Regions from separate parts of the Delftia sp. K82 genome, predicted to be linked through region 1. Evidence: riboswitches for the same ligand, from Rfam matches in the RefSeq annotation. Region 1 holds a riboswitch; the other holds the start of a gene.
What was found. Region 1 has a riboswitch for thiamine pyrophosphate ahead of thiC (phosphomethylpyrimidine synthase ThiC). Riboswitches for the same ligand answer to the same signal wherever they lie in the genome.

Region 1 (4,882 bases):
GAGCACCCCACCGAAACGCTAGACTGAGCGGTCTTGTCAACAATAACCAGCCCCTAGATGCTTGACCGCCTGCGCTCCGATATCCAGTGCATCCTCGACCGCGACCCTGCGGCACGCAGCACCTGGGAGGTCATCACCTGTTATCCGGGTCTGCATGCGATCTGGTTGCAGCGCCCGGCGCACTGGTGCTGGAACCATGGCCTCAAGTGGCTGGGGCGCTTCATCTCGCACATCGGCCGCTGGCTCACGGGCATCGAGATCCACCCCGGCGCCGTCATCGGCGAACGCGTCTTCATAGACCACGGCATGGGCGTCGTCATCGGCGAGACGGCCGTGGTCGGCGACGGCTGCACCATCTACCACGGCGTGACCCTGGGCGGCACCTCGCTGTACAAGGGCGCCAAGCGCCATCCCACGCTGGGCCGCGATGTGGTGGTCAGCGCAGGTGCCAAGGTGCTGGGCGGCTTCGAGGTGGGCGACGGTGCCAAGATCGGCAGCAATGCCGTGGTCATCAAGCCCGTGCCCGCAGGCGCTACGGCCGTGGGCATTCCGGCACGCATCATCGCCAGCAAGAACGGCCACAGCGCCGATGTGACCGAGCACGACCTGGCATCGGCCAAGGCCGAGTCCATCAAGGTCCCGGCCTCTGCCGCGCCCCAGCCGTTCACGGCCTACGGCATCACCCAGGAAATGGACCCCGTGGCCCAGGCCATGCGCGGCCTGAGCGATGGCGCGGCCGCGCACGAGCAGCAGATTGCGCTGCTGTGGGAGGCCATTGCCAAGCTCTCGGCCGGCAGCAAGGTGGGCGACTGCGTGCCCTGCGAGTCCGAGCGCCCGCAGGCCTTCCAGAAGGACAAGATCGACCAGATCATGGGCAAGTAGGCCTGCACAAGATCACCAAAGATCCCCAAGATCCCCCAAGAAGACCGGAGACTCCGACCAGCATGAACGTTGAACAGGCCTTGCATGCGCGCCGCTCCGTGCGCGCCTTCCTGCCCCAGTCGCCCGATGCGGCGCTGGTGCGCTCCCTGATGGAACAGTCGGCACAAGCGGCCTCGGGCGGCAACCTGCAGCCTTGGCGCGTGCTGGCGCTGACGGGCGAGCCGCTGCAGCAACTGCTGACCGCCGTTGCCGAAGCCGAGCCCCAGGACGCCCAGCCCGGCCTGTCCTACCCGCCCAACCTCTGGGAGCCCTACCGCAGCCGGCGCTTTGCCAATGGCGAGGAGCTGTACCAGTCGCTGGGCATTCCGCGCGATGACAAGCCCGCGCGGCTGGAGCAGCTGGCGCGCAACGGCCAGTTCTTCGGCGCGCCCGTGGGCCTGATCGTGGCGGTGGACGAGCGCATGGGCCTGCCGCAATGGGTGGACCTGGGCATCTACCTGCAGTCCTTCATGCTGCTGGCCTGCGCCAATGGCCTGGCCACCTGCGCCCAGGGCTTCTGGCGCCGCTACAACGATGCCGTGACCCAGGCGCTGGCGCTGCCCGAGGGCTACCACGTGGCCTTCGGCATTGCGCTGGGCTACGAGGACAAGGAAGCACCCATCAACGGCTGGCGCGCCACGCGCGCACCGGTGGCCGAATGGGCGCAGATGCGCGGCTTCGACTGAGCAGGGCTTTCAAGGCCCCTGGGCAAACCCGCAGGGCAAGGGCGCCTTGCCATCCCCTATACTGCGCTCTGCTCCGGGGTGTGCTGATGCACTGAGATGCCAACCGGTCCATGCGCTGCATGGGCCAGGCGGCGAACCCGACGAACTTGATCCGGTTGATACCGGCGGAAGAAGAGCGGGACCCTGAAGCGGGGCCGAAGTCAGAGGATGGAAATCCGCCACGGCGGATACACGCAGGGCCGCAACGGCCTGGCAGGCCACCATCCGAAGCACATCGACCCTTGCCAACCAAGGCTGCTCGTGCGCCTTGGCGTGCGTGGCAACCAGGGGCCAAGGCCATACGGCCCTGGCAGGCCCACACTGGCATAGCCCGGTGCGCGGCCTTTGGCACAGCCCAAGGAGTGTCCGGTTCCCGGAGCGTTGTTGATCGACGCTTTGAACGCAAGGAACCCGACATGAACGCTCCCGATTCCATCTTCACCCCCGCAGCCGGCGAAGCTCCAGACGCACAGCGTTTTTCCGACCTGCTGGCGCAGTCGCGCAAGCCGTTCCCGGCCTCCACCAAGAGCTATCTGCAAGGCAGCCTGCACAGCGGCCTCAACGTGCCCGTGCGCGATATCCAGCTGACCAATGGCGAGCAGGTCAGCGTCTATGACACCTCGGGCCCCTACACTGACCCGGCCGTGGCCATCGACGTGCGCAGCGGCCTGCCAGGCGTGCGCAATGCCTGGATCGAGTCGCGCGGCGACAGCGAGTACTACGCCGGCCGCCTGCGCCAGGCCCTGGACGACGGCGGCAAGCGCGGCGAGGAAGACGAGCGCGTGGCCCGCCTGCGGGCCGAGGCCGCATCGCTGCAGCGCCAACCGCGCCGCGCCAAGAGCGGCGGAAACGTCACACAGATGCACTACGCGCGCAAGGGCATCATCACGCCCGAGATGGAATACGTGGCCCTGCGCGAGAACGGCCGCCGCGAATGGATGGCCGAGTACCAGCAGGACGCCGCGCGCGAGGCGCGCCTGGCCGGCAACGGCCTGGGCGCCGCCATCCCCAAGATCATCACGCCCGAGTTCGTGCGCGACGAAGTGGCGCGCGGCCGCGCCATCATCCCGGCCAACATCAACCACCCCGAGATCGAGCCCATGGCCATCGGGCGCAACTTCAAGGTCAAGATCAACGCCAACATCGGCAACTCGGCCGTCACCTCCAGCATCGAGGAAGAGGTCGAGAAGCTGGTCTGGGCCATCCGCTGGGGCGCGGACAACGTGATGGACCTGTCCACCGGCAAGAACATCCACACCACGCGCGACTGGATCATCCGCAACTCGCCCGTGCCCATCGGCACCGTGCCCATCTACCAGGCGCTGGAGAAAGTGGGCGGCATCGCCGAGGACCTGACCTGGCCCATCTTCCGCGACACCCTGATCGAGCAGGCCGAGCAGGGCGTGGACTACTTCACCATCCACGCCGGCGTGCGCCTGGCCTACATCCACCTCACGGCCCAGCGCCGCACGGGCATCGTCTCGCGCGGGGGCTCCATCATGGCCAAGTGGTGCATGGCCCACCACCGCGAGAGCTTCCTGTACGAGCACTTCGAGGACATCTGCGACATCATGAAGCAGTACGACGTCAGCTTCTCGCTGGGCGACGGCCTGCGCCCCGGCAGCGCCTCGGACGCCAATGACGAGGCCCAGTTCGCCGAACTCAAGACCCTGGGCGAGCTGACCCAGCTGGCCTGGAAGCACGACGTGCAGACCATGATCGAAGGCCCCGGCCATGTGCCCATGCACATGATCCAGGCCAACATGACCGAGCAGCTCAAGCACTGCCACGAGGCGCCGTTCTACACCCTGGGCCCGCTGACCATCGACATCGCCCCCGGCTACGACCACATCGCCAGCGCCATCGGCGCGGCCATGATCGGCTGGTTCGGCACCGCCATGCTGTGCTACGTCACGCCCAAGGAACACCTGGGCCTGCCCGACCGCGACGACGTCAAGCAGGGCATCATCGCGTACAAGATCGCGGCCCACGCGGCCGACGTCGCCAAGGGCCACCCCGGCGCCCGCGCCCGCGACGACGCGCTGAGCCAGGCCCGCTTCGACTTCCGCTGGCAGGACCAGTTCAACCTGGGCCTGGACCCCGACACCGCCCAGGCCTACCACGACGAAACCCTGCCCAAGGACAGCGCCAAGGTGGCGCACTTCTGCTCCATGTGCGGCCCCAAGTTCTGCTCCATGAAGATCACCCAGGAAGTGCGCGAATTCGCCGCTGCCAAGGGCGTTGCCGAGCAGGAAGGCATTGCCGCCGGAATGCAGGCCAAGGCCGAGGAATTCAACCGTGCGGGCGGGGAGTTCTATATCCCCATCGTGGCGGCCAGCAGCGATACGACGGCGCGTTGATCGCGCGGCATTGAGCCGGTCCGGGCTGCGTGCAATGCGCGGCCCGGTGGCCGCCGTGGATGGCGCGGCGGCCTTTCCTTGGGAAAACACCTAGCGGTCCGTGATGGCTGAGGATCAGTCCGTCGCCGAATCGTTTATCTCCAGCCACCTTCTCCCACCGAGAATTCCATGGCCAGCCGTTACCGGCGTTGCCCCGCAGGCTTCGCAGGCACAAGAACAAGAACGCGCTGACTGCACGGCCGCAGTTTTCACGCGTGGCCGGCAAGGATTTCAGTACGCCCTGGCCCTCGTGGCGAGGGCTTTCGCCAACTGGCAATCGGGAGGAGGAGACGACATGGCTAGAAGAACCATTCAATGGCTGGGCACGGCGCTTGCATTGGGCACGGCCCTGGCGGCCCAGGCCCAGAGTTCGGTCACGCTCTATGGGCGTGTGGTCGCGGGGGTGGACTACCAGAGCAATGTGTACGACCCGGCCACGGGGGGCTCTGGCAATCTGTGGCGGGCGGTGGGCAACCAGTGGGGCACGAGCATGCTGGGTTTCAAGGGGGAGGAGGACCTGGGCGGCGGGCTGCATGCGCTGTTCACGCTGGAGTCGGGCTTCAGCATCGACGATGCCAGGTTCAACGGCGCAGGTTTCTTCAACCGCCGCACCTTCGTGGGCCTGCGCAGCGGCTGGGGCACGCTGAAGCTGGGCAAGGACCTGTCGATCTCGGATGCGCACTGGGCGCTGGACCCCACGGGCCAGCAGTTCATCGGCTCGGCCACGCTGGTGCGGGGGCGCAACTGGGGCGGGCATGACAACATGATCTCGTACGAAACGCCCAGCTGGGGCGGCCTGCGCGTGCTGGCGCTGACCGGTCTGGGCGAGCAGCCGCA
Region 2 (4,882 bases), on a different contig from region 1:
GTGCGGTACAGGGCCGTGGGCGCCAGCGGCTGCAGGCTGTCGCTGTACGCCACGCTCCAGGGTGCGTCAACGGGGCCCAGCAGCTGCTGCGCGTCGCCCGACCATTCCACGGACTGCTGCCAGCGGGCCACCGCGGCGCCCTCCTCCAGCTCCAACGGCCGGCGCGCAAAGCGCCGCTGCAGGTTGGCCAGCTCGGCCGCCAGATAGTCGGCAAAGGCACGCGCAGAGACGGGGGCGCCGCGCTCCACGTAGAAGACATGGGGCGAGTAGCAGCCCTGCTGGTCGTAGCGCATCACGTCCCAGGCCGCCAGCCGCGCCACGGCGGGCGCCTTGAGCGTGTCCAGCGCGGCAGCGCCCACCATGCCAAAGCCCAGCTTGTGGCCGTGTGGCAGAAAGCGCGTGGTCACGGGCAGGCGCTGGCGCAGTGCCTGCAGCGTCTGGTTGCCGCCGTAGGCGAGCACGGTGTCGGCCTCGGCATGGAGCGCGGTGGCTCCACCGCCATCCGCCCCACCCACACCCCCCGCGCCATCCACACCCCCCGCACCGCTCCACCACACCACGGCCAGGCAATCGGCCAGCGGCGGATGCACCTCGGCCAGCAGCCGTGCGAACCAGCCCGCGAACAGCGGCTCGGCGCTGGCCAGCTTGCCAATGGCGGGTGCCTTGACCAGCAGGCCGCAGACCAGGCTCCACAGGGACAGCGCAGGCACATTGCCGGCCCAGCTGTGCATCAGCAGGTCGGGGCCGAAGGCACGCACCGCGCCGCCCTTGGGCGCGGGCTGGAAGCCGTCGAGCACGGCCGGGTTGGCAAAGTCCTCGGCCACGAAGCGCCGCAGCTGCGCGGCGCGAAAGGTCTTGAAGAAGCCCGTCAGCCCCAGGCGCACCATGTCGGCGTCATAGCCGCTGACCACGGGCAGCCAGGTCTCGGCCTGGCGCCGATAGGGATCGCTGCGGTCCAGCAGGCGGGCAATGGCGCGGTCGATGGCATCGATGATCTCGGCCACGGGCATGGCCCTGAGGTGGCGGTCGGCGGCACGGCGCACATGGGCTGCCAGCGCATGCATCTGCGGGCCGGTCAGCAGGGGCACGGAGACTTCCAGCCGCACGCCACCGCGTTCGAAGGGCAGCACATGCCACTGCACCTCGTCCTCGCGCAAACCAGGCAGTTCGGGCAGGTAGCCAGCCGTGATCCGCTCGATGTTCATGCAGCAGCGGCCTTCACGAATTCATCGACCGCCAGCGAGCAGCCCTTGGCCGCTGCGCCCTCGGCACGCCCCAGCAACAGGAAACCGCTGTTCTCGCCATGGCCGGCCCACAGGCCCACGTCCTCGGTGAGGATGGTGGTGACCGCGTTGTAGTTGGCCAGGTCGCAGTGCACGAGAATGCCGCGCTCGCCGGGCGCCACACTGCGGCCGGTGACGGGTTCGACCAGGCGCGAGCGTATCCAGTGCGGCCCCGACTTGACCGAGGGCAGCGTGGCATTGCCGTCGTCATAGAACTGCGTGCTCAACTCGGTCATGCCGTACATGTTGATGCAGTGGCTGCGCGGCACGCCCAGCAGCCGGGACAGGTCGGCGTAGAAATCCTCCAGCGGCAGCTCGCGCGACTGGCCCTTGTAGCCGCCCGTGTCCAGGATGCGGCTGCCCGGCGGCAGGCAAAAGCTGCGGCCCTGCTCGCGCAGCGCATCCATCACATGCACCAGGCTGAAGCTGGCGCCCAGCAGCGCATAGGGGCGGCCGCTGCGCTCGGATTCCTCCAGCACGGCGCACAGGCCGGGCATGTCCAGGCCGTCGGGGGTGAGGAAGTAGCGGCTGTCGGGAGTGCCGAATTCCGTCTTGGCCAGCGCCAGGTAGTGGGCCAGCGAAGAGTTGGGCATGGCCTGCTCGTCGGGAAAGAGGATGCCCATGGGCAGGCGCTCGTGTCCGGCCATGAAGCGCTGCGCGAAGTTGCGCGTCATCGACGCATCGTAGACATCGAGCGCGGGATGGAAGTGGCGCCCGCGCGAAGACAGTCCCTTGGCCTGGCCCGTGGTGCCGCTGGTCATGAACACGCGCTCCGTGGGCGAGGCCGGCTCGCTGCGCAGCTCCATGGCCTTGAACGCGTCAATCGGCACGGCGGGAATGTCGCTCCAGGTCTTCACATTGCGCAGCGTGGCGCCGCGCCGCTGGCAGAAGCTGCGAAACGGCGCATTCGATTCGTATTGGTAGGCGAACAGCCGCAGGGCCAGTGCGTCGAACTGCTCGTCGGTGCAGCCGTCCATGGCAATGAATGCAAGCAGGTCTGCGACCAGAGAAGCCGCCTGGGGCCGGGCCTTGTCCATGGAATTCCTTCGAGAGCTGGGACGTGATGCTCCGAAGGCTCCCCCGCCCGTGGCGCATGGGCGGCCACGCAGGGGTGCAAGCTCTTCTTCCGCCGGAATGACCCGGTTCAAGTTCTCGGGTGTGGATCTCAGCACTGGCGTGCACCCCGGAGCGGAGGGCTATCTTACAGCAGGGTCGCCAACCCCGTCAGGCCAGCAGGCGAACCCCAAAACCCAACAAGGTCGCGACATACAGCAGCACCAAGGCCTTGCCCAGCACACCACTGTTGGACCAGAAGTGGCGTGCCACGGCGAAGTCCCAGGCGCCATCGCGCACCTGCAGCTGCGGCAACCGCGCCAGGATCTCGCGCCTGAACGCGGCCTCGTCGAACAGGGGACTGCCATTGAGTCGCAGGGGAATGGCGCGAAGGCCCATCCACAGATGCTGGCGCGTGCAGGTGACGCGACTGGCATCGAATTTGCGGGTCCTGCGTGCCATGCGTACCGCGATCCGATGCCCGTCCGTGGCTATGCGCATGGTCTCCAGCTGCTTGAGCTTGCGCCAGAGCCATGCATACAGACTCAGCGGCAACACGGCCAAAAGCACCAACAGGACACCGAGCATGCCCGTTGGATCGCACGATTTGTCCGGACCGCAGTCGCGCTGGTGCAAAAGCGGCAAGAACCAGTAGACCATCCCGCCAGCGACCAGGCAATGCAGAACGCCAACCATGGCAAGCGCACGCCTGCGCTTCACGGTGCTGCCCGCAAGCGCCGTGACCGAAGTGACCAGCGGCTTTCCTTCCGAGGCTTGAGAAGCCTGCGCGGCGTGCTGGGACGGTGAGGAAACCACGACCGCGCTGGAGGCTTCGGTGTCGCCCACTTCCTGCCAGCGCTTGCCGCCCAATTGGCGCAATTCCCCCGCCTTCCAGGCAAGCCACAGTCCCAGAGCCATCAATACCCCGATGCTGCCCAGCAGGAACGAAGGCAACCGCCTGCCCCATTCATAGGACGAGCGGGCAGACGCCAGTTCGCCGCGGAATGGAGCATCCCCGAAAGGCTCCAGCACGCGGCCGTCCAGATCCACGCGATGGACGGTGAATTGGGTCATGTCCGGCAGCAACAACTCCTGACCCACCATGGCGATGGCGTTCGGGTCCTGGTCGGGCGAAAGCGGCATCACCCGGTCAGGCCTCAACTGGGAATCCATCAACAGCAGATCTGCTCCCCGCATGCTCGAGTCTGCCACCAGCACCCACAAACGCTGCTGGCCATCCAGCTGCATGGCGAACGGGAAGCGGCGCCCGGAACGCAGGCCCGCATATTCCACGGGAAATACGGCAGGCGCGGCCTGGGTGCTCTGTGCCGTATCGATTTGCGCAATCTGATGGCGGTTGGTATTGGCCACCCACATGCGCTCGCCTACCTGCAGCGTCTGATTCGGAAAGCGCAGGCCTTCGCTGTAGGTCCTGAGCAGCACATAGGCTTGCGCTGCACTGGAAGCGGCGTCGCGCTGGTAAACGAGAACGCGGTGATTGGATGCGTCGGAGACCACAATCTGCGCTTCATCGGCCGTTACCCGCATCCAGCGATAACCACCGCGTGTGGACAAATCGGGCAGATCCAGCGCCACGCAGCGCTGCATTGCCAGATCGCAGCGATGCACACGTCCCTGGTCATGCGCCCAAAGCGTCTTCTCGCCAATGAACTGAAGGCTGCTGACCGATGGGGTCAAACCCAATTGCGCCAACTCCAGACGCTGCAGGCGTGTGCCCTGCCGATCAAACTGATGCAAAGCGCCATGGCTTTGAATCCACACTGTATTGCCTTGGATTGAGGGAAGCCTGGGGCCCAATGGGTCGGGCAACAGCCAACCCCGAAAGACAAAGGCCAGGATCAACAGGCATTGCAGGCCGATCACAGCCCTGAGCCATTTCTTGTAAACCGCCTCAGCCATTGAATCTCCCCCATTTTTGAATGGGGGCAAGTGTAGACAAACAAGGCATTGCGGCCATCAAAACGATGACTTCATTCGAGCGCAATTTCCAAACTGTGGATCAATCCAGTGCCGTCAGCCGCCGCATCACCCACTCCACGGGCCCCTGCGCCACCTTCTTGCTCCAGGCCCAGGCGGCCAGGCTGGCGATGATCACGTACAGCGCGGCGGCCACGGCCACTTCGCGCAGGCTGCGTGAACCGTCCAGCGCGCCCATGGCTTCCAGCAGGCCCATGCCGATGAGGATGTGTGCCAGGTACAGGGTCAGCGTCATGCGCCCGGCCGGCAGCAGGCCGCGCCACGGTCCGGCGGGCCAGCGGTCGGCCAGCCGCAGGCAGGCGCCGATGGCAATGCTGGCGCAGCCCAGGCCCATCAGCAGGTAGGCTGGGCCGGGCGGCATGGGGCCGGTGGCCAGCCAGGCAGCCCATTCACTCTGTGCCGCAAGTGCCGAGACGGCGCAGGCCAAGCCCACCATCGCTACACCAGAAGCTACCAGGCCCCATTGCACGCGCGGCTCGGCCAGCGGCAGGCGCGCCAGCAGCATGCCGCAGAGGAAGAACGCAAACCAGGGCAGCACCGGATGGAAG

Region 2: another riboswitch for thiamine pyrophosphate. It lies ahead of KDK82_RS06280 (long-chain-fatty-acid--CoA ligase); the one in region 1 lies ahead of thiC (phosphomethylpyrimidine synthase ThiC).

Annotation. Positions count from the first base shown of each region.
Region 1 is NZ_MYFL01000005.1:283,057-287,938, forward strand. It holds gene KDK82_RS28135 (RNA methyltransferase) at 1-22, shown strand, start outside; gene cysE (serine O-acetyltransferase) at 58-882, shown strand; gene KDK82_RS28145 (nitroreductase) at 945-1,607, shown strand; TPP riboswitch at 1,672-1,797, shown strand; gene thiC (phosphomethylpyrimidine synthase ThiC) at 2,063-4,006, shown strand; gene KDK82_RS28155 (porin) at 4,341-4,882, shown strand, end outside.
Region 2 is NZ_MYFL01000001.1:1,454,969-1,459,850, reverse strand. It holds gene KDK82_RS06285 (acyl-CoA reductase) at 1-1,205, opposite strand, end outside; gene KDK82_RS06280 (long-chain-fatty-acid--CoA ligase) at 1,202-2,320, opposite strand; TPP riboswitch at 2,388-2,479, opposite strand; gene KDK82_RS06275 (YncE family protein) at 2,508-4,256, opposite strand; gene KDK82_RS06270 (DUF418 domain-containing protein) at 4,357-4,882, opposite strand, start outside.